DNA from 3 places in the Kitasatospora sp. GAS1066B genome. Region 2 is predicted to be linked to each of the others. Evidence: riboswitches for the same ligand, from Rfam matches in the RefSeq annotation. Region 2 holds a riboswitch; each other region holds the start of a gene.
What was found. Region 2 has a riboswitch for cyclic di-AMP ahead of ABH937_RS26325 (glycoside hydrolase family 16 protein). Riboswitches for the same ligand answer to the same signal wherever they lie in the genome.
Positions count from the first base shown of each region.

Region 1: linked by a shared signal. The riboswitch ahead of ABH937_RS30605 (LysM peptidoglycan-binding domain-containing protein) and the one ahead of ABH937_RS26325 (glycoside hydrolase family 16 protein) in region 2 are both predicted to bind cyclic di-AMP.
Region 3: linked by a shared signal. The riboswitch ahead of ABH937_RS32685 (transglycosylase family protein) and the one ahead of ABH937_RS26325 (glycoside hydrolase family 16 protein) in region 2 are both predicted to bind cyclic di-AMP.

Region 1 is NZ_JBGCCO010000034.1:1,962-9,549, reverse strand. Features, by position in the region: gene ABH937_RS30625 (pseudouridine synthase) at 1-746, opposite strand, end outside; gene ABH937_RS30620 (class I SAM-dependent methyltransferase) at 821-1,486, opposite strand; gene ABH937_RS30615 (SAM-dependent methyltransferase) at 1,576-2,373, opposite strand; gene ABH937_RS30610 (serine hydrolase domain-containing protein) at 2,613-4,058, shown strand; cyclic di-AMP (ydaO/yuaA leader) riboswitch at 4,284-4,443, shown strand; gene ABH937_RS30605 (LysM peptidoglycan-binding domain-containing protein) at 4,451-5,308, shown strand; gene ABH937_RS30600 (MarR family winged helix-turn-helix transcriptional regulator) at 5,419-5,841, opposite strand; partial or broken gene ABH937_RS30595 (helix-turn-helix domain-containing protein) at 6,005-7,588, shown strand, end outside.
Region 2 is NZ_JBGCCO010000025.1:93,680-101,267, reverse strand. Features, by position in the region: gene ABH937_RS26335 (helix-turn-helix transcriptional regulator) at 1-333, shown strand, start outside; gene ABH937_RS26330 (ribonuclease domain-containing protein) at 856-1,248, opposite strand; cyclic di-AMP (ydaO/yuaA leader) riboswitch at 1,494-1,684, shown strand; gene ABH937_RS26325 (glycoside hydrolase family 16 protein) at 1,687-2,901, shown strand; gene ABH937_RS26320 (IclR family transcriptional regulator) at 2,990-3,787, opposite strand; gene aceB (malate synthase A) at 3,982-5,631, shown strand; gene ABH937_RS26310 (gamma-glutamylcyclotransferase) at 5,714-6,103, shown strand; gene gcl (glyoxylate carboligase) at 6,431-7,588, shown strand, end outside.
Region 3 is NZ_JBGCCO010000039.1:56,989-64,576, forward strand. Features, by position in the region: gene ABH937_RS32660 (hypothetical protein) at 1-23, opposite strand, end outside; gene ABH937_RS32665 (pentapeptide repeat-containing protein) at 20-712, opposite strand; gene amcA (multiple cyclophane-containing RiPP AmcA) at 773-949, opposite strand; gene amcB (cyclophane-forming radical SAM peptide maturase AmcB) at 946-2,076, opposite strand; gene ABH937_RS32680 (helix-turn-helix transcriptional regulator) at 2,291-3,604, shown strand; gene ABH937_RS32685 (transglycosylase family protein) at 3,760-4,926, opposite strand; cyclic di-AMP (ydaO/yuaA leader) riboswitch at 4,934-5,097, opposite strand; gene ABH937_RS32690 (hypothetical protein) at 5,824-6,801, opposite strand; gene ABH937_RS32695 (DUF397 domain-containing protein) at 7,290-7,526, shown strand.

The sequences.
Region 1 (7,588 bases), on a different contig from region 2:
CCGCTCATGTGAAGCCGCAGCTGGTGGGTGCGACCGGTCAGCGGGGTGAGGCGGTAGCGGGCCAGCTCGCCGCGCCGCTCGATCAGCTCGATCCGGCTCTCCGCGTTCACCGGCCCGGGCACCTCGCGGGCGGCGATCACGCCGCGCTCCTTCACGATCCGGCTGCGCACCACCCGGGGCAGCGCCAACCCGGCGTCGTAGCGCGCCACGGCCTCGTACTCCTTGGTCACCAACCGGTCCCGGAACATGGTCTGGTACGCGCCGCGCGTGTGCGCCGTCGCCACGAACATCACCAGCCCGGCGGTCAGCCGGTCCAGCCGGTGCGCGGGAATCAGCTCGGGCAGCTCCAGGTCGCGCCGCAGCCGGGAGAGCGCGGTCTGCACCACGTGGCTGCCGCGCGGGGTGGTCGCCAGGAAGTGCGGCTTGTCGACCACCACCAGGTGCTCGTCCCGGTGCACCACCTCGAGCTCGAACGGCACCGGGACCTCCTCGGGCAGGTCGCGGTGGAACCAGACGCTCGCGCCGGGCTCGAACGGCGTGCCGTGGTCGACCGGGCCGTGCGCGCCGACGATCTCCCCGGCGCGCAGCATCTGTGCCAGCCGCTCGGCCACCCCGTCCGGCAGCCGGTGGGCCAGGTAGTCGGCCACCGTCGGCCAGGGACCCTGCTCGGGCAGCCGGACCCGGACCGGATCCACCCCGTCGCGCTGCGGCAGCGGAGCGGGGGCGGGCTTCGTCCTGCGTCTCATGCCGCAGAGCCTACGGGGGTTCACCCGCGCCCCGACAGCTACGCCGCAGACGCATGAAGCGACCGCTGCCCTGGTCAGCCCGGCAGTACCTGCGTGATCCGCCAGAGGCGGCGCGGCAGTTCGCCCTCCTCGAACGGGTGGACGTCGACCGACCGCCACCCCGCGCCGAGCGCCTCGACCAGCTCACGGGAGAAGAAGTGGACGGCGAAACCGCCGTGCTCCCAAGTGTCGTCGCCATGGCCGATGCCCGCTCCGTAGTGGGCGTCGCCGGTGTGCCGCACCGTGTAGACGAAGACGCCGCCCGGGCGCAGCACCCGCCGCACCTCGGCGACCAGGGCGTGGATCTCCTCGGTGGAGAGCGCCATGCAGAGCAGCATGTGCGCGAAGACCGCGTCCACCGAAGCGGCTGCCGGCGGCAACGGCTGGCGCACGTCGTGCACCGCCGTGGTGACCCGCCCGGCCACCTGCCGGGCCTCGGCCGCCGCGCGCAGTTGGGCCAGGCCCACCGGGCTGAAGTCGGTGGCGAGCACCGAGAACCCCTCGCGCGCGAAGTAGAGCGCGTCACGGCCGTGCCCGGCGCCGAGTTCCAGCACCTCGCGGGCGCCGGCCGCCCGGAAGGCGGCGGCCGCGTGCACCGCGGGCTCGGAAGGCGCGGCTCCGTACATGCCGGGGTTCTGGTCGTAGGTGCGCTGCCAGTGCTCGCGCTGCGTTCGAGCCAGTTCCCGCTCGTCGTGCGACACGCTGCCGTCCTTCCGCTCGATCCGCGCTGACCAGCGTAGACGGCAGTGGACGTCAAGGATCCCGCCGCCGGCGCGGCCGGGAGGTCAGCTCAGCTCTTGCGCCCGACCCCCGCGTACATCCACCGGGTACTGGCCTCCGTCGGACCCTCCGCGCGCCAGAGCGGCACGAAGTCCACTCCGGGCTCCAGCAGTTCCCAGCCGTCGAACAGGTCGGCCACCTGTGTGCGGGTCCGCAGCCGGATGCCCGAGGTGGTCTTGTCCCAGGTCTTGGCCACCTCCGCGGCCCGCTCGGGATTGCCCTCGTGGGTGCTGTGCGAGAGCAGCAGATAGCTGCCGGGCGCCACTCGCTCGCGCACCCGCCGAACCGCCTCGCGTGCCTCCTCGTCCGTGACGAAGTGCAGCACCGCCAGCAGCAGCACGGCCACCGGCTGCCCCAGATCGATCAGCGCGGCCAGCTCCGGACGCTCGAAGAGCTCGTCCAGCTCCCGCACGTCCCCGGTCAGCACCGTGGTGGTGCGGTTGTCCGCCAGCAGCGCGCGGCCGTGGGTGAGCACGATCGGGTCGTTGTCCACGTACGCCACCCGGGCGTCCGGGTCGATCGACTGTGCCACCTGGTGGACGTTGCCGGGCGAGGGCAGGCCGGCACCGATGTCGACGAACTGCCGGACCCCCGCCTGCGCGGCCAGCTGGACCGCCCGGCGCAGGAAGGCGCGGTTCTCCCGGGCGGCTGCCGGGATGTCCGCCGACGCGCTGATCGCGTGCTCGGCCGCCTGCCGGTCGGGCGCGAAGTTGTCCTTGCCGCCGAGCCAGTAGTCGTAGATCCGCGCGGGGTGCGGCCGGTCGGTATGAAGATCCGTCAGATAGCTTCCGTGCTCGGACTGCTGCACCGTCTCCCCCTTGCTCCACGCCCGTTCGTGGGCGGCCCGGTGCAGCATAGCGGTCGCGTTCGAATCGGTACGGCGGCGGGTGCGGGCGCAGACGCGAACCGGTACGGCGGCGGGTGCGGGGCGCGGACGCGGTTCGCCGCTCCGATTTAATGCCGGGCCACGCCTGGTGGGCCCGGGTAAGGTCGAGCGATCCGATCCCCGCGCCGACACCCCCGGCCGCCTTGCGAATGCGAGATCAGATGACCGACCCGGCTGCCGAGTTGCCGTACAACGAGCAGCGAGCCGACGAACTGTCACCCCCCGCCCTGCCGGTGCCCGACCTGCTGCCGGAGACCGTGCGGGCGCTGCGACACCGCCTCGCCGTCGGACAGGCCGAGGGCCGCACACCCTCCCTGGTCGGCGCGGTGGTCCGCGACGGGCGGCTGGTGTGGACCGACGCCCGCAGCATGATCGAGGGCCACGCGCCGGACGAGAACGTCCAGTACCGGATCGGCTCCATCTCCAAGACCTTCACGGCCGTCCTGGTCATGCGCCTGCGGGACGAGGGTCTGATCGACCTGGCCGACCCGCTGGAGCAGCACCTGCCCGACACCGCCGCGGGCGGCGCCACGATTCGCCAACTGCTCAGCCACACGGCCGGCCTGGCCGCCGAGACGCCCGGCCCCTGGTGGGAGCGCACCTCCGGCGAGCTACGCCCCGAGCTGGGGCACCTGCTGGAGGACCAGCCGTTCCGGCACTCCGGCGGGGAGCGCTTCCACTACTCCAACCCCGGCTTCGCGCTGCTCGGGGCGCTGGTGGCCAAGATCCGCCGGATGCCCTGGATCGACGCGCTGCGCCAGGAGGTGCTGGAGCCGCTCGGCATGACCCGCACCACCCTGCTGCCCCAGGCCCCGCACGCCGGCGGGTTCGCGGTGCACCCGTGGGCGGACGTGATGCTGCCCGAGCCGCTCACCGACACCGGCCTGATGGCGCCGGCCGGCCAGCTCTGGTCGACCGCCGCCGACCTCGCCCGCTGGGCCGCCTTCCTTGCCGGCGCCACCCCGGGCGGCACCGGCAAGGTGCTCTCCCGCGACACCCTCGCCGAGATGCGCCGGCCCGCCGCCGCGCCGGAGGGCGACTGGAGCTCGAGCTACGGGCTCGGCCTGCAGCTGCTGCGCCAGGACGGACGCCTACTGATCGGCCACGGCGGCTCGATGCCGGGGTTCCTGGCCGGCCTCTGGGTGAGCCCGGCGGACGACGTGGCCGTCGTCACACTGACCAATGCGACGTCGAGTCCCTCGTTCTGGCCGGTGGCCGGCGAGTTGCTCGCGATCGTGGCCGAGCGCGAGCCCCGGTTCCCCGAACCGTGGCGCCCGTTCACCGACGCCGATCCCGAGCTGCTGGCGCTGACCGGCCCCTGGTACTGGGGGCCCACCGCGCTGGCCCTGCAGCTGCGGGCCGACCGCACCCTGGAGCTCAGCTGGCTCGCCACCGGCGCCCGCCGCGCCCGCTTCCGTCCCGAGCCCGACGGTTCCTGGACCGGCCTGGACGGCTACGACGCGGGCGAGTCGCTGCGCGTGGTGCTCGCCGCCGACGGCTCGGTGAGCCACCTCGACCTGGGCACCTTCGTGCTGACCCGCACCCCGTACGACCCGGCCGCGGCCGTGCCGGGCGGGGTCGACCCGCAGGGCTGGCACGCGGGCTGACGGAATCTCAAATCACGCGGAGATAACAACGCCCATTGTGAGGGGAATCACGCGAGGAATCCTCCGCTGGATGCTTGACGTTTTTCTGACTCTCTCCCAGGTCGAACATGAGACACCTCACATTGGCTTGTGATAGGACCTTCGACCTGATTACGGTGCATCTCGTTCGTCTTCACACGAACCCCGCTCCCCGGAACGCCGAATCCTGCCGCCGGACGGAGTGGGCACGTGCATACACAGCACCACGGCAGGGGCGGGGGACCCAAAGGTAAGTCGCCTCACCCGGATTCTCCGGGCGGGGCTTGGGGTGAAGCCGCGCAACTGCGCGGCCGGGCAACTCCAGCCCGAATCCGACAGCTCACCTCGCAGGCGTGGGAGAGGAAACGCTTTTCATGCTGTCCGTCAACGGTCGCTCCAGCCTGCCCAACCGCGCCGCCCTCAAGCGCGCCATCGCCGTCACCGTCCTCGCCGGTGTCGGCGCCGGTCTGCCGCTGATCGCCGCGACCGGCGCCAGCGCGGCGCCGCTCCACCAGGCCGGCTACGGCCACCACCACACCGCCGAGCAGGGTTACGGCTACACCGCCCACCAGGCCGCCGCCCCGCAGGCCGCCGCCGCTCCGGCTGCCGCCCCGCAGGCCGCCCCGGCCCCCGCCGCCGCTCCGGCCGCGCCCGCCGGCTACACCGTGCAGAGCGGCGACTGGCTGTCCAAGATCGCCACCAGCCACAACGTGCAGGGCGGCTGGCAGAAGCTGTACGAGCTGAACAAGTCCACCCTGACCCACGGTCCGGACGCGCTCTACCCCGGCCAGCACCTGGCGCTGGGCGCTGCCCAGACCGCCCCGGCCCAGGCCCCGGCCGCCACCCAGGCCCCGGCTCCGGCCGCGCCGGCCGCCGCGCCGAAGGCCGCTGCCGCGGTCGTCGCCGCCCCGGCTGCCGCGCCCGTCGCCGTGAACGTCAGCAGCCCGAGCTCGCTGCAGGCGCTGGCCGCCTCCATCGTCCCGGCCGACCAGCTGGCCTCGTTCGACCAGATCATCACCCACGAGAGCGGCTGGAACGTCAGCGCCACCAACCCGAGCTCCGGTGCCTACGGTCTGCCGCAGGCGCTGCCCGGCAACAAGATGGCCGCCGCCGGTGCCGACTGGGCGACCAACCCCGCCACCCAGATCAAGTGGGCGCTGCAGTACATGGACACCACCTACGGCAGCCCGAACCAGGCCTGGGCCTTCTGGCAGGTCCACCAGGCGTACTGATCACCCCGTGATCAGCAGCCACAGCTGCAGCCGTAGCTGAACCGGCCGGCCGGTCGACAGGTCCTCGCACCTGACGACCGGCCGGTCGGCTTTTCACGCCGCGGGTCGGATCAGTCCGCGGCGCCGTAGCGGACCAGGTAGCCCGCCAGCCGCGCGACATCGTCGTCCGTCCAGTCGGTGAACCGCTCGGTGAACGACTGCCGCCGCATCTCGTACGCCTCCCGCAGCAGCGCCAGGCCCTGCTCGCTCGGGCGCAGGATCTGACCGCGCTGATCCTCCGGGTCCACCTCGCGACTCAGCAGCCCCAGCTTCTCCAGTGCGCCCACCTGCCGGCTCACCGTCGACTTGTCGAGCAGGAAGTACGCCGCCACGTCCGCCGCCCGGCAGCCGCCGCGCTCGTTCATCAGGTCGAGAATGCTGTAGGTCACCAGCGACAACCCCGGATGCAGCTGCGAGGCCTTGTGCCGGGCGCGGCGCGCGAAGGCGGTCAGCTCGCGCTGGATGGTCTCGATCGATTCGTCCCGACCCGACACGCTCGTCTCTCTTCTCCCGCGCCGGAATCTCCCGCGCCGACCTCTCCGATACTGGTTGCGCAGTACAACATAGCGGCCGACGGTGGTCCGAGGCGCTCATCACAGCCGGTAACCTTTCGTTGACAGATCCGACAGATCCGACAGGCCGTCAGTGGAGTGACAGATGGATCGGCATCCACCGACGGACCCGCCCGTCCGCTCCGCCACCACCTCGCCCCAGGAGTTCGGCGCGGAGCTGCGCCGGCTGCGGACCGCGCGTGGGCTCTCGCTCAGTGCGCTGTCCCGACTCCTGCACTACAGCAAGGGCTATCTCAGCAAGATCGAGAACGGCAGCAAGCCGGCCGGCCCGGACCTGGCCCGCCGCTGCGACCAGCTGCTGGACGCCGACGGCGCTCTGGTCCGGCTCGCCGACCCCGAGCCGGCGCCCGAACGCGCGCCCGGCGGCCTGCCCGCGCCCGCCGCGACGGACCGTGCGCCTACGCTGCCCTGCCCCTATCCCGGCCTGGCCGCCTTCGGTCCGCAGGACGCCCGCTGGTTCGCCGGCCGCGAGAGCGCGCTGACCGCCCTGCTCGATCGCCTGGCCGAGCGCGCCGGCCACGGCCCGCTCGCCCTGGTCGCGCCGTCGGGCGCCGGCAAGTCCTCCCTGCTGCGGGCCGGTCTGCTGCCGGCGCTGCGCCGCGGCGCGCTGCCCACCACTCGCCCCGGGCCCCAGCGGGTGGTGGTCTGTACACCCACCGGCCGGCCGCTGACCGCGCTCCGCCGGGCCCTGGAAGCCGAGCCACCCACCGCCGACAGTCCCCACGCCGAGGCCCTTGTCCCCCGGCCGACCGGCGACGGCGGCGGCAGCGGCCTGGTGCTGGTGGTGGACCAGTTCGAGGAGGTGTTCACCCTCTGCCCGGATCCCGCCGAGCGGCGCGCGTTCATCCAGGCCCTCTGCGAGCTCGCCGCCGATCCGGGGCCCTCCCCCACGCTGGTGGTGCTCGGCGTCCGCGCCGACTTCTGCGGCCGCTGCCTCGAACACCCCGAGCTGGTCCCCGTCTTCACCCGCGGCGTACTCGCCCTCGGCCCGATGACCGCCGCCGAGCTGCACCAGGCGATCACCGGTCCGGCTGCGGAGGCCGATCTGCTGCTGGAACCCGGCCTGGTCGAGGTCCTGCTCCGCGACCTCGGCCTCGCGGGCATCCCGCACCCGGCCGGCTCGCCGGAGGACCCGGCCACCGCGATCGCCGCACCGCTCCAGGCCGGGCTGGCCGGCGTCCTGCCGCTGCTCTCGCACGCGCTCCTCGCCACCTGGCAGCAGCGCGAGGGGCGCACCCTGACCGTCGCGGGCTACCTGCGCACCGGCGGCATCCAGGGCGCGATCGCCGCGACCGCCGAGAACCTCTTCGCCGGCCTGACCGGCGAGGGCCGCCAGACGGCCCGTCAACTGCTGCTCCGCCTGGTCCACGTCGCCGAGGACAGCGAGGCCACCCGCCACCCGGTTCCGCTCGACCAACTCCGCACCCCTGCCGCCGCCCCCGTCCCCAGTCCCGGCGCCGCTGCGGCCCTCGCCAGTGGCTCGACCAGCGGGTCCAGCGCCGGCGACCAGGTCGGCCCCGTTCTCGATGCGTTCGTGCAGGCCCGGTTGCTGACCGTCGACAGCGAGACCGTGCTGATCACCCACGAGGCCCTGATCCGGGCCTGGCCCCGGCTGCGCGGCTGGCTGCACGCGGACCGGGCCGGTCTGCTGGTCCGTCAGCAACTGGCC
Region 2 (7,588 bases):
ACCGTCGCACTGATCGTCAACCGGACCGGCAGCGACTTCCCCGACGCCGACCTGGACTCAGCCGTGCTGCTCCGCACCCGGCTGACCCACGCCCTGGACCGCCTGGCGCCGCCTGTCGCGGCGCCGCCGGTCGACCTCACCGCCCGCGAGGCGGACGTCCTCGACCTGCTGGCCCGAGGCATGACGGACGTGCAGATCGGGCACCGGCTCGCCGTCTCCGCCCGCACCGTGGACAAGCACCTGGAGCACGCCTACGCCAAGCTGCGGGTGCACAGCCGGGTGGCGGCCGCCGCGGTGTGGCGGGACGTGAGCCGCGGCATTGAGCGGGCCTGACCGCGGCATTGAGCGGACCTGACCGCGGTGGCACCATGGAGGTGAAGGGGTGCCGAAGGAGACGAACTTCGGCGACCGCGGCCGCCACATCCACCCGGAGGAGACGAACCCCGGGGCCCGACGGCGACCGCGCGTGATCCGGCATCCGGGCGCCGGCTCCGTGGAGCCCGAGGGGTATGGCGATCAAGCGACTCCGCGGTGTACCTGGGATCGCGTTCACAGCGTTTTCGACACCATGAACGGCACGCCCCCAGGGGTGGGGACGTGTTCACCTCATCAGTGAGCCCCGCCGGGCACGGCGGACGCCCACCGGGCCCCGCGCGCGACGCGTCGCCGATCCCCGACCGTGCCGACCGTGTCGCTCGACCAGGCACGACCGATCCCCGACCCCGCGCAGGACGGCCACCTCACCACTTATCTGCCCTAGGCACCCACTGGCCCGCGGTCTCGCGAACCGCGGGCCAGTGCGCTACCCGTTCCGGGTGGCCGTGCGGGCCTCACGCAGCGGTGGGCCCTGCTACCTCAGCAAGTGGTGTCGATCAGGTAGAACGACACGTAGTGGTCCGAGGTGTAGTAGTCCGAGCCGTCCTCGCCCGTGATGATCCGGCGGGTGCCGCGGGTCGGGGCGCCCGGGGTGATGACCGTGTACTCCTGGTAGTAGCCGTTCGGCTCGCTGGGCAGGACGCCCTCGCGGTTCTGGAAGGTCTCGCCGTCCTGGGAGTACGGGAAGGGGCCGCCCTGGGCGATCAGGTTGAGGGTGTCGTCGGCCTGGCTGGGCAGGGCGGTCTGGCAGATGTTGCCGCTGACGTCCGCGTGGGCGGCGGAGGCGAACATGGCGGTGGGGGCCAGGGTGAGCAGGCCGACGGTGACGACGGACGCGGTACGCGACTTCAACGCGCGTAGAAGAGTCTGCATGGACAGCAGTTTGAGGGGGCGTCAGGAAGCCTGGGAAGGTGCTGGGAGGGGGCTGAGAGAGTCTTCATGTGCATGTAACTAGCGCGCGGGGCAGGCGCCAGGTGTGCGTCGCTTTCGATGCGCGGGGTGGCCGGTGTGACTCGTGTGACATTGATGATGATCATGTCATCTGCCTACTCTGCAGGCTGCTCGCCACGCAGCGGCGGGCCCAGTCCCGGGACGCCTAGTCCTGCCTGCCCGGGGTCGGAACCAGAGCACCGCACCAGGCAGGAGCGGGGGACCCAGGTAGTACTGCCGTGTCCCCGCTCGCCTGCGTACCGCCAGGCCGGGTGAGGGTGCGGCTCGGGGTGAGGCCGACCGGCAGTCGCCGACTCGGCCGGGCCATCTTGCGGTCCGAACCCGACAGCTCACCTCGTAGGCGTCGCAAGAGGAACCTCCGTGATCCCTTCCGCCACCCCTGCGCGCCTCGGCATCCTCGCCGGTGCGCTCGGCCTGCTCGCCGTCCCGATGGTCGGCCAGGCGAACGCCCTCAGCTGGTACCCGTCGACGAGCGCCGCGCCCACCGTGACCCAGGACCGGCTGACCCCGGCCACCGCCACCACCGGCGCGGCGACCACCGCCGCCCTGACGCTGCACGCCAGCTCCTGCTTCACCGCGAAGACGGTGGGCGTGGGCGTGCGGGACGCCGCCGGCAACAACCTGGACTTCCCCGGGAACCTCAGCAACCAGCAGATCTGCCCGAGCGGGCTGTCGCTGACCACCGCCGCGCGGACCTTCGCGGGTGGGACGTACACCATGTTCGGCTTCTACCAGGACCAGGCCGGTGCCTGGCACAACCTGGCGTCGCAGACCCTGACGGTCTCGGCCGGCGGCGGCAGCACCCCGGCGCCGACCCCCGCACCCGCGCCGACCCCCACGCCGACCCCCGCCCCCGCCCCGACTCCGGCGCCCGCCCCCAGCAGCTCGCCCGTCCCCGGCAAGTCGCTGACCTGGTCCGACGAGTTCAACGGCGCGCTCGACAGCACGAAGTGGAACGACAGCTCCACCACCTCGTACAAGTACGGCAACCACAACCCGGACGACAACAAGCTCGACTGGATCGACCCGTCCGGCGTCTCGGTCGCGGGCGGCGTGGCCACCTTCACCGCGCAGCCGTCCAGCCACACCCTGGAGAACGGCAAGCAGGCCTGGACCACCGGTCTGCTCACCACCGAGGGCAGCGGGCAGGGCTTCAAGGTCAAGACCGGTGACTACGCCGAGGCCCGGGTCCAGATGCCGTCCGCGCCCGGTGCCTGGCCCGCGCTGTGGACCTGGTCGAACGGCGGCAGCGAGATCGACTCCTTCGAGTACCACCCGGACAACCCGAACCTGCTTGAGCTGACCAACCACGTCAACTTCGCGCAGAAGTACTACACCGACGCGAACGCCGTGAAGCCGGGCCAGTGGGTGACCATCGGCACCTACTACGGCGCCAACTCCGTCGACTACTACGTCAACGGCGTCAAGGTCTTCTCCGACAACACCGGCGTCGGCGCCAACTGGTCGGCCTACCTGATCCTCAACCTGTCGATCAGCGCCGGCCAGTACCACCCGGCCCCGAGCGGCTCCGCGCCGATCAGCTTCGCCGCGGACTACGTGCGGGTGTACCGCTGACAATTGACGCACCGTCAGATGGCGTGCCGTCATGACCGTGGCCCGGATCCGCTCCTGGATCCGGGCCACGGTCATGACGGGCGAAGGATCAGGGCGCCAGCACGCCGCCCAGCCGCTGCGCGATCTGCCGCATGACCGGCACCAGCGCCGTCGAAGCGATCTGCTCCTCCAGGGCCCGGATCCGCGCCTCCGGGCCGGAGACCGAGAGTGCGGTCGGCGTCGGGGCGCCCGGCACCGCGACGGCGATGCAGCGCACGCCGATCTCCTGCTCCTGGTCGTCCACCACGTAGCCGGCCTCCCGGGCGGTGACGAGCTGGGCGAGCAGGGCGTCGGGATCGGTGACGGTGAACTCGGTGTGCGCGGGCAGGGGTTGGGTGCCGAGCACGGCGCGGGCCTCGTCCTCGGTGAGCTGGGCGAGCAGCGCCTTGCCGACGCCGGTGCAGTGCGGCTGCACCCGGCGGCCGACCTCGGTGAACATCCGCATCGAGCGGCGCGACTGCACCTGGCCGACGTAGACCACCTCGCCGCCCTCCAGGACGGCCAGGTTCGCGGTCTCGCCGGTGGCCTCCATCAGTTCGGCCAGGTAGGGGCGGGCCCAGCTGCCGAGCAGCCGGCCCGCGGTCTCGCCGAGCCGGATCAGCCGCGGCCCCAGGGTGTAGCGCCGCGCGGTGTCCTGGCGGACGTAGCCCTGCTGTGCGAGGGTACGAACCAATCGGTGGATGGTCGGCATCGGGAGGCCCGAGGTGGTGGACAGCTCGCTGAGGGTCGCGACGCCGCCCGAGTCGGCTAGTGCTTCCAGGAGTTGGAAGGCGCGATCGACCGACTGCACGCCGCCCGCGGCGGCGCGCTCGGATCCGGTCGAAGCTGCGGCGGGGGTGCTTGCCACCGGCGTTCCCTTTGCTGTCGGGGGAGGAGTAGAGTCCCAGCGATCTACCTCAACAAACCGTTGAAATTCTGTATCGCGGAAACTAGTGTCCACCTTACAGAATCGAACTCGCCAGTAGGTGGGTCAGATCAGATGAGGGAAGCCCCTACCGGAGCTCCCTACACAGGTTCTACCGTTCAAGGAGTGTCCTGCCCATGGCTGCAGACCAGGGACCCGTCGGTACTTCCGCCGCTCCGGTCGTCACTGTCGCCGGTCCGCGCGTCCCCCGTGCGGAGGAGGTGCTCACGCCCGAGGCGGTCGCGTTCGTCGTGGGCCTCCATCGGACCTTCGAGAGCCGCCGGCAGGAACTCCTCGCCCGACGCCACACCCGTCGGGCCGAGATCGCCAAGGCCGGGACCCTCGACTTCCTGCCCGAGACCGCCGAGATCCGCGCTGCGGACTGGCAGGTCGCCCCGGCCCCCCGGGCGCTGCAGGACCGCCGAGTGGAGATCACCGGCCCGACCGACCGCAAGATGGTGATCAACGCGCTCAACTCCGGCGCGAAGGTCTGGCTGGCCGACTTCGAGGACGCCACCTCGCCCACCTGGCAGTCGGTGGTCTCCGGGCAGGTCAACCTGATCGACGCCTTCGAGGGCCGGATCGACTTCACCTCGCCCGAGGGCAAGGAGTACCGGCTCAAGCCCGCCGCCGAACTCGCCACCGTGGTGGTCCGCCCGCGCGGCTGGCACCTGGACGAGAACCACCTGATGGTGGACGGCGTGCCGGTGGCCGGCGCGTTCTTCGACTTCGGGCTCTACTTCTTCCACAATGCCGCGCGGCTGCTCGCCAAGGGAGCGCAGGACCCCAACTCCGGGCCCTACTTCTACCTCCCGAAGACCGAGAGCCACCTGGAGGCGCGCCTCTGGAACGACGTCTTCACCTACGCCCAGGAGCAGTTGGGCATCGAGCACGGCACCATCCGGGCCACCGTGCTGATCGAGACGATCCTGGCCGCCTTCGAGATGGAGGAGATCCTCTACGAGCTGCGCGACCACGCAGCCGGGCTGAACGCGGGCCGCTGGGACTACCTCTTCTCGATCGTCAAGAACTTCCGGGACGCCGGCGAGCGCTTCATCCTGCCCGACCGCAACAGCGTGGGCATGACCTCGCCGTTCATGGCCGCCTACGCCGGCCTGCTGGTGCAGACCTGCCACCGGCGCGGCGCGCACGCGATCGGCGGGATGGCCGCCTTCATCCCGAGCCGCAAGGACCCCGAGGTCAACGCGGCCGCGCTGGTCAAGGTCCGGGCGGACAAGGAGCGCGAGGCCGCCGGCGGCTTCGACGGCTCCTGGGTCGCCCACCCCGACCTGGTGCCGGTCGCCCGCGCCTGCTTCGACGCGGTGCTCGGCGAGCGGCCCCACCAGAAGGAGAACCCCGGCTCCGCCGGGCAGGTGACGGCCGCTCAGCTGCTGGACATCGCCGGCGCGGGCGGCTCCTGCACCGAGGCCGGTCTGCGGAACGCGGTCGCCGTGGGCCTGCGCTACTGCGAGGCCTGGCTGCGCGGACTGGGCGCGGTCGGCATCTTCAACATGATGGAGGACGCGGCCACCGCCGAGATCTCCCGCTCGCAGATCTGGCAGTGGATCCACAACGGCGTGGTGCTCGCCGACACCGGGGAGAAGGCCACCGCCGAGCTGACCCGCCGCCTGGTCGCCGAGGAACTCGCGGTGATCAAGGCCGAGCTGGGTGACGAGGCGTACGCGGCCGGCCGGTGGACCGAGGCGCGCGACCTCTTCGAGCAGGTCTCGCTCGCCGAGGACTTCGTCGACTTCCTGACGCTGCCAGGCTACGCACTGCTCGGCTGAGCACTTACTGCCGTTTCGTACGGTCCACCGGAGCGAACACGCCCCGGTGGACCATGCACGTCCTTCCAGAAAGGCTCCACCCATGGTCCGGATGTTCCTCAACGGCCAGGCGATGCGCGGCGGCGAGTTCCACCCGCTGGTCGCCGACGCCCCCTTCCTCGGCGTGGTCCGCACCGCGCCCGGCCACCGCTTCTTCTCCATCCGCGACGTCTGCCCGGGCGTGCTGCCCGACCCGAAGGCGGACACCGCGATCGAGGGCGAGCTGTACGAGGTGAGCCTGGAGCTCCTGCGGGACGAGCTGCTCCCGGGCGAGCCGCGAGAGCTCGAGTTCGGCGTGATCAAGCTGGCGGACGGCAGCGCCTGCTTCTCGATGGTGCTGGCCCGCGGCGAGCTGGAGCGTGGCGTCCACCGCGAGATCACCGAGTTCGGCGGCTGGCGCGCCTACCTGGCCACGCTGGGGCGCACCTTCTGACCCCCTGACCACCAGTACGGCCACCAGCGACCCGGGCACCATGACCGGGTCGCTGGTGGCCGTTGGCCTGCCAGCGGGCCTCGGGGTGGATCGGGGGCCCACCACACCCCAGGGGTGCGTATACGAATGGTGTGTTCGCTCCGAAGAGTCGGCTGGTCGCGGGGGCTGCGCTGGGTGGATCGCCAATAGCCACGGATTCAACGAGTTGTTGAAGATGGGTGCTCGGAACCCTTGACGCCCCGTCGGGCCGCCGCCTACCTTTTATTTCGCATCCTAAAAGCAATATTCCGTATTGTGGAATAAGAGCCGACCCGCAGGAGTACCCCGATGCCACGAATGACAGCCGCCCGTGCGGCAGTGGAGATCCTCAAGCGCGAAGGCGTTGAGGTCGCGTTCGGCGTGCCGGGCGCCGCGATCAACCCCTTCTACGCCGCGCTGAAGGCCGGCGGCGGGATCAAGCACACGCTGGCCCGCCACGTCGAGGGTGCCTCGCACATGGCCGAGGGCTACACCCGCACCAAGGCCGGCAACATCGGTGTCTGCATCGGCACCTCGGGCCCGGCCGGCACCGACATGATCACCGGCCTGTACTCGGCGATCGCCGACTCGATCCCGATCCTGTGCATCACCGGCCAGGCGCCGGTCGCCAAGCTGCACACCGAGGACTTCCAGGCCGTCGACATCGCCTCGATCGCCAAGCCGGTCACCAAGGCCGCGACCACCGTGCTGGAGGCCGCCCAGGTCCCCGGCGTCTTCCAGCAGGCCTTCCACCTGATGCGCTCGGGCCGTCCCGGCCCGGTCCTGATCGACCTGCCGATCGACGTCCAGCTGACCGAGATCGAGTTCGACCCGGAGACCTACCAGCCGCTGCCGGTCTACAAGCCGGCCGCCAGCCGCGCCCAGATCGAGAAGGCGATCGGCTTCCTGCTGGAGTCCGAGCGGCCGCTGATCGTCGCCGGTGGCGGCATCCTCAACGCCGACGCCGCCGACCTGCTGGTCGAGTTCGCCGAGCTGACCGGCACCCCGGTGATCCCCACCCTGATGGGCTGGGGCGCCATCGCCGACGACCACGAGCTGAACGCCGGCATGGTCGGCGTGCAGACCTCGCACCGCTACGGCAACGCGAACTTCCTGGCGTCGGACTTCGTCCTGGGCATCGGCAACCGCTGGGCCAACCGCCACACCGGCTACAAGCTGGACGTCTACCGCGGCGAGCGCAAGTTCGTCCACGTGGACATCGAGCCCACCCAGATCGGCCGGATCTTCGCCCCGGACTTCGGCATCGCCTCCGACGCCAAGGCCGCGCTGGAGCTCTTCGTCGAGGTGGCCAAGGAGCTCAAGGCCGCCGGCAAGCTGCCGGACCGCGGCGAGTGGGTGGCCGCCACCCAGGAGCGCAAGGCGACCCTGCAGCGCCGCACGCACTTCGACAACATCCCGATGAAGCCGCAGCGCGTCTACGAGGAGATGAACAAGGCGTTCGGTCCG
Region 3 (7,588 bases), on a different contig from region 2:
CCGAGGGCGATCCTCAGGCTCACCAGTTACTCCGTCCGTTGTCCAGGTCTTCGTCGTAGATGACCTCCAGCTCCGCGGTGAGGGCCTGGGCGAGATCGGCCTGCTGGGAGTGGTTGATGATGACCTTTGCCAGGTTGGCGACCCCGCGCACGGTGGTCAGCTCGTTGCCGCGCAGGTCCGTCTCCTTGTAGGTGCCGCGGCCGAACTCCGTCAGTCGCAGCGTGCAGTCGTCGAAGACGACCTTGGCGAGGTCGCAGCCGTTGAACGACGCCTCGGTGAGGGCGGTCTTCGAGAAGGCGACAGGGCCGGCGGCACGGACCTGCTCGAAGGTGGCGTAGTCGAGCTTGCAGTTCTCGAAGAGGACGCTGTCGAGGTTCACCCTGGTGAGGTTGGCGCCCATGATCTTGCAGTCGCGGAAGACGACGCGGGACAGTTTGCTGTCGCTCCAGTCGGCAGAGCCGAAGTCGCAGCTGTCGAACTCCACCGAGTCGACCCGGACGTCATCCAGACGCACGCGGGTCGCGTGAAGGTGGGTGACGCGGCCGGTGATGAGGCGGGCCCGGGCGAGGTCGAGGTCGCGGAGGTCGGCGTCGGCGTACCGGAACTCCTGGACGGAGCCTCGTCCGCTCTCCAGCGTGGTGACGTTGGTGAGGTAGCCGTCGGCGAGGTTGGGCAGGGTGACGCTGACGCGGCCGAAGGTGCGGCTGTCCATGGTGTCTCGCTCTCGAAAGCGGGCCCGGCCCGCCAATTCATCCACGGGCCTGCGACAGGTCTACTTGCTGCTCTTGTTCCAGTTGTCCCAGGTCGGCCGGTTGTCGAACGACGACGACGTGTTGTCCCACGTGGGCCGGTTGTCGAACTTGCCCACCGCGGGCTCGACCTCCAGGACGCCCACGAGATCGGTGATCACGCTGGCCTGGGCGGTTTCCAGTAGTTCGAGGAGGGTCATGCGGCTTGCTCCTTGCGGACGGTATCGGACAGAGCGATGAGAAGGGCCTGCTTCGACACGCGGCAGTGGTTCGTTTCGGTGCTGTCGAAGCAGCCGTTCTCGAAGAAGCGATTGCCGGCCTGCGCGCCCCGGCAGAATCCGAAGAACTCGCAGGTGGCCTCGCAGTTGTCGAGGCCGGTCAGGAACTCGTCCACGTAGCGCAGCCGGTGCGCGTCCGTCAGCATGGCGCCGATGGACCGCTCCAGGACGTTTCCGGCGCGGAAGTCCTGGTACCCGGGGGCGGTGACGCCCGCCAGCTCGGGGGAGAGGAGGACCACCTCCCCGGCGGAGGAGACAGCGGGTATCGGGTCGATCAGCACGTCCCGCCAACCGTTCCCGGCCCGGAGCGCACGCAGGTAGCCGCCCAGCCGGTCCACTTCCCGGACCCTCAGCTCTGGGTGCGCGCGGGTCCAGGTGATGGTCCGGCGCCAGAATTCGACGGCTTCTTCGAGCACGGGGGTCTGCCTGGTGGTGCTGGCACCCTCGGACTCCTCGATGTTGAAGCCGACCGTGTGGCAGCCGAGTTCGGCGAAGAAGTCCAGCAGCTCCTCCGGCCGGCTGATGCCGTCCGCGGTGACGACCGCGATCACCGAGAAGCCGATGCCGGCGTCACGCAGGCGACGGATACCCCGTATGCTCCGGCTGAACGCGGGCTTCCCGGTGCGATCGACCCGATCGCAGTTGAGCGCGGCGGGGCCGTCGACGCTCACCCCGATCCGGAACTCCCGGTCGGCGAAGAAGTCGCACCAGGCGTCCGTGACCAGCGTGGCGTTCGTCTGCACGTAATGGTGCAGCGCTCCGGTCCGCCTCAGCTCCTCGAACGGCTCGACCAGTTCGACGAAGCGGCGGACCCCGAGGGCCATCGGCTCCCCGGCGTGCCAGACGATCTCCAGCGGCGACGACGGGTCGGCGAACTCGGAGACCGAGCGGGCTACCGCCTCGGCGACGGCGAGCGGCATGGGCGACCGCCGCTCCTTGTCCGGGAGGTAGCAGTACCGGCAGGCCAGGTTGCAGAAGCCGTCGGGCTGGACGACAACTGTTCGCGGCCGAGACGCGATGCGGCGGTGGTAGCGGATGGTGTGTGCCATGGAACCCTCCGTCAATAGGTAACGTGGGCCGAGGCCGGTGACCGCAGCTCGCCGTTTCATGAGCGGACTCCTTCCGCTTCGTGCGGGAACTTGTCGACGCATGATGAGTACAGCCCAACTGCTCGTAGTCGGACAGGCGTTGCCTGTCGTCCCGGTGTAGTCCCGCTCTCGCGCGCAGTAAGCTGCCGGTCACTGTGGATGATGGGATTGGCCCGTGGACGATCCGATCCGGCACCCCCTCACATACGTGCGTGTCCAGCGCGAGCTGACGTTGGAAGACCTGGCGCGGCTGTGCCGCCAGGCCGCCGCCAAGCGTGGGCTCCGCTCGGGGATCGATCGACAGCGAGTCTGGAAGTGGGAGAACTACCAGGCTGGGCCGAGCTCGGAGTCTGAACTGCTGCTCGCCGATGCCCTGGACGTCCCGGTCGAGGACGTCGAGATGTTCGGCTGGCCGGACTGGCTGCCCGGGCACGATGTCCCGTTGCCGCTGGGTTCCGCGTATACCGTTCAAACACTTCGAGAGGCCCAGAGAACCGCGATGGACCGTCGTAACTTCATGACCTTCAGCGCCATCTCGCTGGCTGGCCTCGCAGCCCAGTGGGCGCTGGTCGAACCGGACCACCTCACCACCGCCTTGGGCGGTAGGAGCGTCGATGGCGAGCTGGTCGACTGGCTGGAGTCCACCAGTACGCGACTGACGACGCTTCCGACCGAGCAACGCCAGCACACCGCGAAACTGATGGATGCTCACCTCGCCACGGTCACCAACCTGATTGCCGACGGCCGCTACAGTGAGCGCACCGGCAAGCGACTGCACCTTCTCGCCGCATCCCTGGCGACCACCTGCGGCTGGCATCGCTTCGACCAGGGTCACCACTCAGCCGCAGGCCGCCTGTGGTCGGCGTCCCTGCACAGCGCACACGCTGCCGGCGACCGCGATTTCGGAGCCGGCGTCCTGTCCGACTTCGCCTACCAGTCCAACTGGCTCGGCCGGCCGAACATCTCCGTGGACCTCCTCGGCAACGCGCTCTCCCGCACCGAGCACCCTACGGCCCGCTCCCTGCTCCTCCTGCGCAGGGCCAGGGCTCATGCCGCGCTTGGCGAGCGCTCGGACTGCTACCGCGACCTGTCCGCCGCCGAGACCGAGCTGTCGACCACAGCCGCCGACCCCGCCCCCAGCTGGTGTGTGTGGATGAGCCCCGCAGACCTCACCGTCGACTCCGGCCAGTGCATGCTCGACCTTGGCCGATCTGACCTCGCCAAGGCCCGGATCACCGAGGGCATGTCGCTGCTGCCCCGCTCCCGGGACAAGACGCGCGGGATCTTCCTGACCTACGAGGCACGGAGCCATCTTCAGTCCGGCGAGGTCGAGCGTGCCCTCGCCGTCACCAACGAATCCCTTGATCTCGCCACCCGCATCGGTGCCGAGCGGTGTGTGACCTTGGTCCGCGAACTCGCACCGGCCTTCAGGCGCTACCAGCAGGTCGAGGGCGTCCCGGAGTTCTTGGAACGTCTCCGCGTCAGCTGATCGATCAGCGGGGGACCTCGGCATGCCCGAGCACGGCCGAAGGCCGCCTCCCTTCGGGGAGGCGGCCTTCAGGCTGCCCTGCGGTTGCGATCGGAGAGTGCCGATCGGCACGTGCCCGTCAGGACGCGTTCTTCACCACGCGTCCGTCAGGTCGTTCAGACCCGGCCGGCGAAGTCCGGGGCGTAGTTGCTGATGGTCTCGTACTTCACGCCCGCGCTCGGGTTGGCGGCCTCGACGAACTGGCCGTTGCCCACGTAGATGGCGACGTGGTAGACGCCCGAGTCCTGGCCGTTGTTCGACCAGAACAGCAGGTCGCCCGGCTGCAGGCTGTTCATCGACACCGGGGTGCTGGCGGCGGCCTGGTCGGCGGCGACGCGGGGGATGGAGATCCCGGCCTTCGCCATCGCGGCCTGGGTCAGGCCGGAGCAGTCCCAGCCGCCGTTGCCGGTGCCGCCGTAGATGTAGGCCTGGCCGACCTGGGACTCGGCGAAGCTGATCGCGGCGGCCATCGAGCCGGTCGCGGCCGGCGCGCTGGTGGCGGCGGTGGTCTGGGCGGTGACCGCCGGGGCCGGGGCGGGCGCCGGGGTGCTGGCGGGGGCCTGGGTGGCCGGGGCGGCCTGGGTGCCGAGCGACAGGTGCTCGCCCGGGTACAGGAGGTCCGGACCCTGGGTCAGGACCGACTTGTTGAGGTCGTAGAGCTTCTGCCAGCCACCGTCCACGTGGTGGGTGTTGGCGATGGTGGAGAGCCAGTCACCGGCCTTCACGGTGTAGCTCTGGTCGCCCTGGGAGTGGTTCCAGTGGCCCCAGTTGCCGTGGTCCGAGCCGCCCTGGTGCGAGCCGCTGCTCTGCGCCGGGGCGCTCGGGGCGGGGGTGCTGGGGGCCGGGGCGCTGGTGGTGGCCGCGGAGGAGCTGGTCGAGCCGCCGGGGTTGATGGCCGGGGCGGGGCCGCCCGCGGTCAGGCCGGCCTGGATCGAGCAGACGGGCCAGGCGCCGGGGCCCTGGTCGGCCAGCACCTTCTCGGCGACGGCGATCTGCTGGTCCTTGGTGGCCTGGTTGGCCTGGGCCGCGTACTGGGTGCCGCCGTAGGCGGCCCAGGTGGAGGCGCTGAACTGGAGGCCGCCGTAGTAGCCGTTGCCGGTGTTGATGCTCCAGTCGCCGGTGCTCTCGCACTGGGCGACCTTGTCCCAGGTGGAGACCGGCGCCGCGTTGGCGGTGGTGGCGGTGATGCACGGCAGGGTCAGACCGAGGCCGAGCAGACCGGTGGCCGCGATCACCCGACGGGCGTTACGGGACGGACGGGTCGTGCCGGAAGTGGGCAGCATGAAGACGCGATCCTCTCCTACGCCTGCGAGGTGAGCTGTCGGATTCGGGCTGGAGTTGCCCGGCCGCGCGCTGCGCGGCTTCACCCCTAGCCCCGGGCACCTGGTCCGAAGACCGGCGCCGGAGCGGCTTACCTGGTTCCCCCGCTCCTGCCGTGGTTGCGTTTTCGCGCTGCCAGCGCGGCCGGTGGCAGGACTAGGCGTCCGGTTGCGCTGGGTCCGTGTGACCACGAACGGGGAGCACGTTAGACAGAGATAAGTTGAAACCGCAAACAGCTGTGACGGCCGTCACAGGCACTTCACGGGAGCTTCAAGATCGCTCCGGCGGCACAACTGAGGGGGCGTCGGAGGAGTGGTCCGGGCGTGGTGCGCAACTGACGCCTGGGGTTCGGGAGATGGCGCTCCTTCAGGGCGCGCGGTGCTGATGGTCCGTCCGCTTTCCGGGTGTGGAGATCTCTTGGGGATCTTGGAAATTCGTCTTGCGGGAACGGCTCGGGGCAGGACCAAAGTCTCATCCGGCGCAGCGCGGCGTGACTGGCCGACATCAACCGAATGTCCGTTTTGCACCTTCTGTCACTCCGTCAGGTCGCCACCGCGAACCGCCTGCTGCCGCCCCCTCGGGAGTCGCGCCGAGCGCCCCGCACCGCCGCCGGGCCGTCACCTGCCGGTCGCCTGGGCGTTGCCGGGGAGGTGGCCCGTCCGGCCGCGAGCCCGCCCGCCCTTTCCGGGCCGTGAGGGAGGCCTCAGGGGCCGTTCTCGCCGCCCCGGGCCCGGACCCGGCCGCCCCGGTGCCGTGGCCGGACATGCCGCCGGCCCTGCCCCCAGCGCTCGCGCCGGGGGCAGGGCCAGGGCCTTGTCCGCTATCTGGTGTTGTCTCGTGCTGACTCGCCGTCTAGCGGGTCACTCGCCCGCAGCGGCCTGGTCGTCCGGGGCCTCCTCGACGGGAGCCTCCTCGACCGCCGGGACCGGCAGCGCGGCCAGGTACGCCGAGGCGACCAGCTGACCGATCGTCGGGTAGGCGCCCAGCACGGCCGCGCTCTCGCAACCGGTCTCCGCGGCGGCGGCGAGCAGCAACTGCTCGTCGGCCTCCGGGCCGATCACCAGCGGGGCCAGCGCCGGCCGCTGCGAGCCGGTGGCCCGCAGGTGGTCGACCGCGTCGGCCACCGAGCCCGGCACGTCCAGCGCGGCGGAGACCACCGGCACCGCCAGGCGGGCGGCGAGCAGCACGCCGGTGATGCCGGCGGCGTCGGCGGCGGCCTGGCCGCCGGTGGTGATCAGCACCACGCCGTCGGCGGCGGTGGTGATGGCGAAGAGCCGGGCGCGGTCGGCGCGGGCCAGGCCGGCCTCGGAGAGGCGCACGTGCACGGCCTCCGCCAGCAGCGGGTGCGGGCCGAGCGCGTCGGTCAGCAGGGCGCCGGTCTCGGTGGCCAGCGCGTGCAGGTCCATCAGGTAGTCGTGCGGGCCGGGCAGTAGCGGCACCAGCACCGGCGCGGGTCGTCCGGCCGCCAGCGCCCAGGAGATCAGCTCCTCGACCGTCGCGGTCGGCCGGGTCGTCGGCGCCGCCGCCCCCTGCTCATCGGCGCCCGGCTCCCGCAGATCCGGGGCCGGCTCGCTGTCGGTCGGGTCCTGCTCCGCCGCCGGGGCGGTGCGCAGCCAGCCGGCCGCCACCTCGATGCCCGGCTGCTCGAAGCGGATCATCGAGACCAGTTCGTCCACCAGCGCCACCGCGGCCGGGCCGGCCTCGGCCGGGACGGCGAGCACGAGCGCCGGCGCGCCGATCGGCACCTCGGGCCTTTCGGGCCGACGGTGGCGCCCCCGCGCGCGGGAGCCTGGCGTGCGGACGGGCAGTGGTGCGCCCGGGATGGCTGCAGTGCTCATGCCGGAGATCGTAGGACATGCGCGCCATCGCCCCGCATCCGGCCAGGCACTCCAACACGTCCTGGTGGGAGAGCGGATTCGACACCGGCGGGCCCCCAATCCGGACAAGTCGCGTGAAAACCCTCAGCCCTTGGTGCGAATGTGACGGAGTGTGAGGAATTGGCTGCGAAGTTGATCATTTGTGGCGGGTGTCAATGGTCGAACCGGTCAGGCTGGCCGGCCGGTTTGCCGACGCCGGGTTACGGATCATTGAGCGATTTGCCAACAGATGTCCGATTCGGTGGACCTGACAAGGCCTCCAGGGCTCGGTTTGGTCACCTGTCGTACAGGCTTCTGCACGCGCAAAATCACATGCCGATGCACGTGCATTAGCGTTATTATTACGACTAGTAAGGCACCAGCCCTGCCCGTACGAGCCGGAGGCGGCCGGCGGCCGAAGCGGTCGGGCGCCGAGTAGTACGAGCACTCCAGGCTCTTGGGAGATTTCTATGCACCACACGTACAACGGCATGGCGGCTGCGGACCTCGACGGTGTGGTCTGGCAGAAGAGTCGGCACAGCAACTCCAAGGGGAACTGCGTGGAGTTCGCCGCCCTCCCCGACGGTGCGGTCGCGATGCGCAACTCGCGCTTCCCGGACGGTCCGGCGCTCATCTACACGCGTGACGAGATCGAGGCGATGCTGCTCGGTGTCAAGGACGGGGAGTTCGACCACCTGGTGGCCTGAGGGCCCGGCTGGTCCGGTGACACGAAAACACGCCGTCGTGGGGGTCCGTGCCGCGGCGGCGT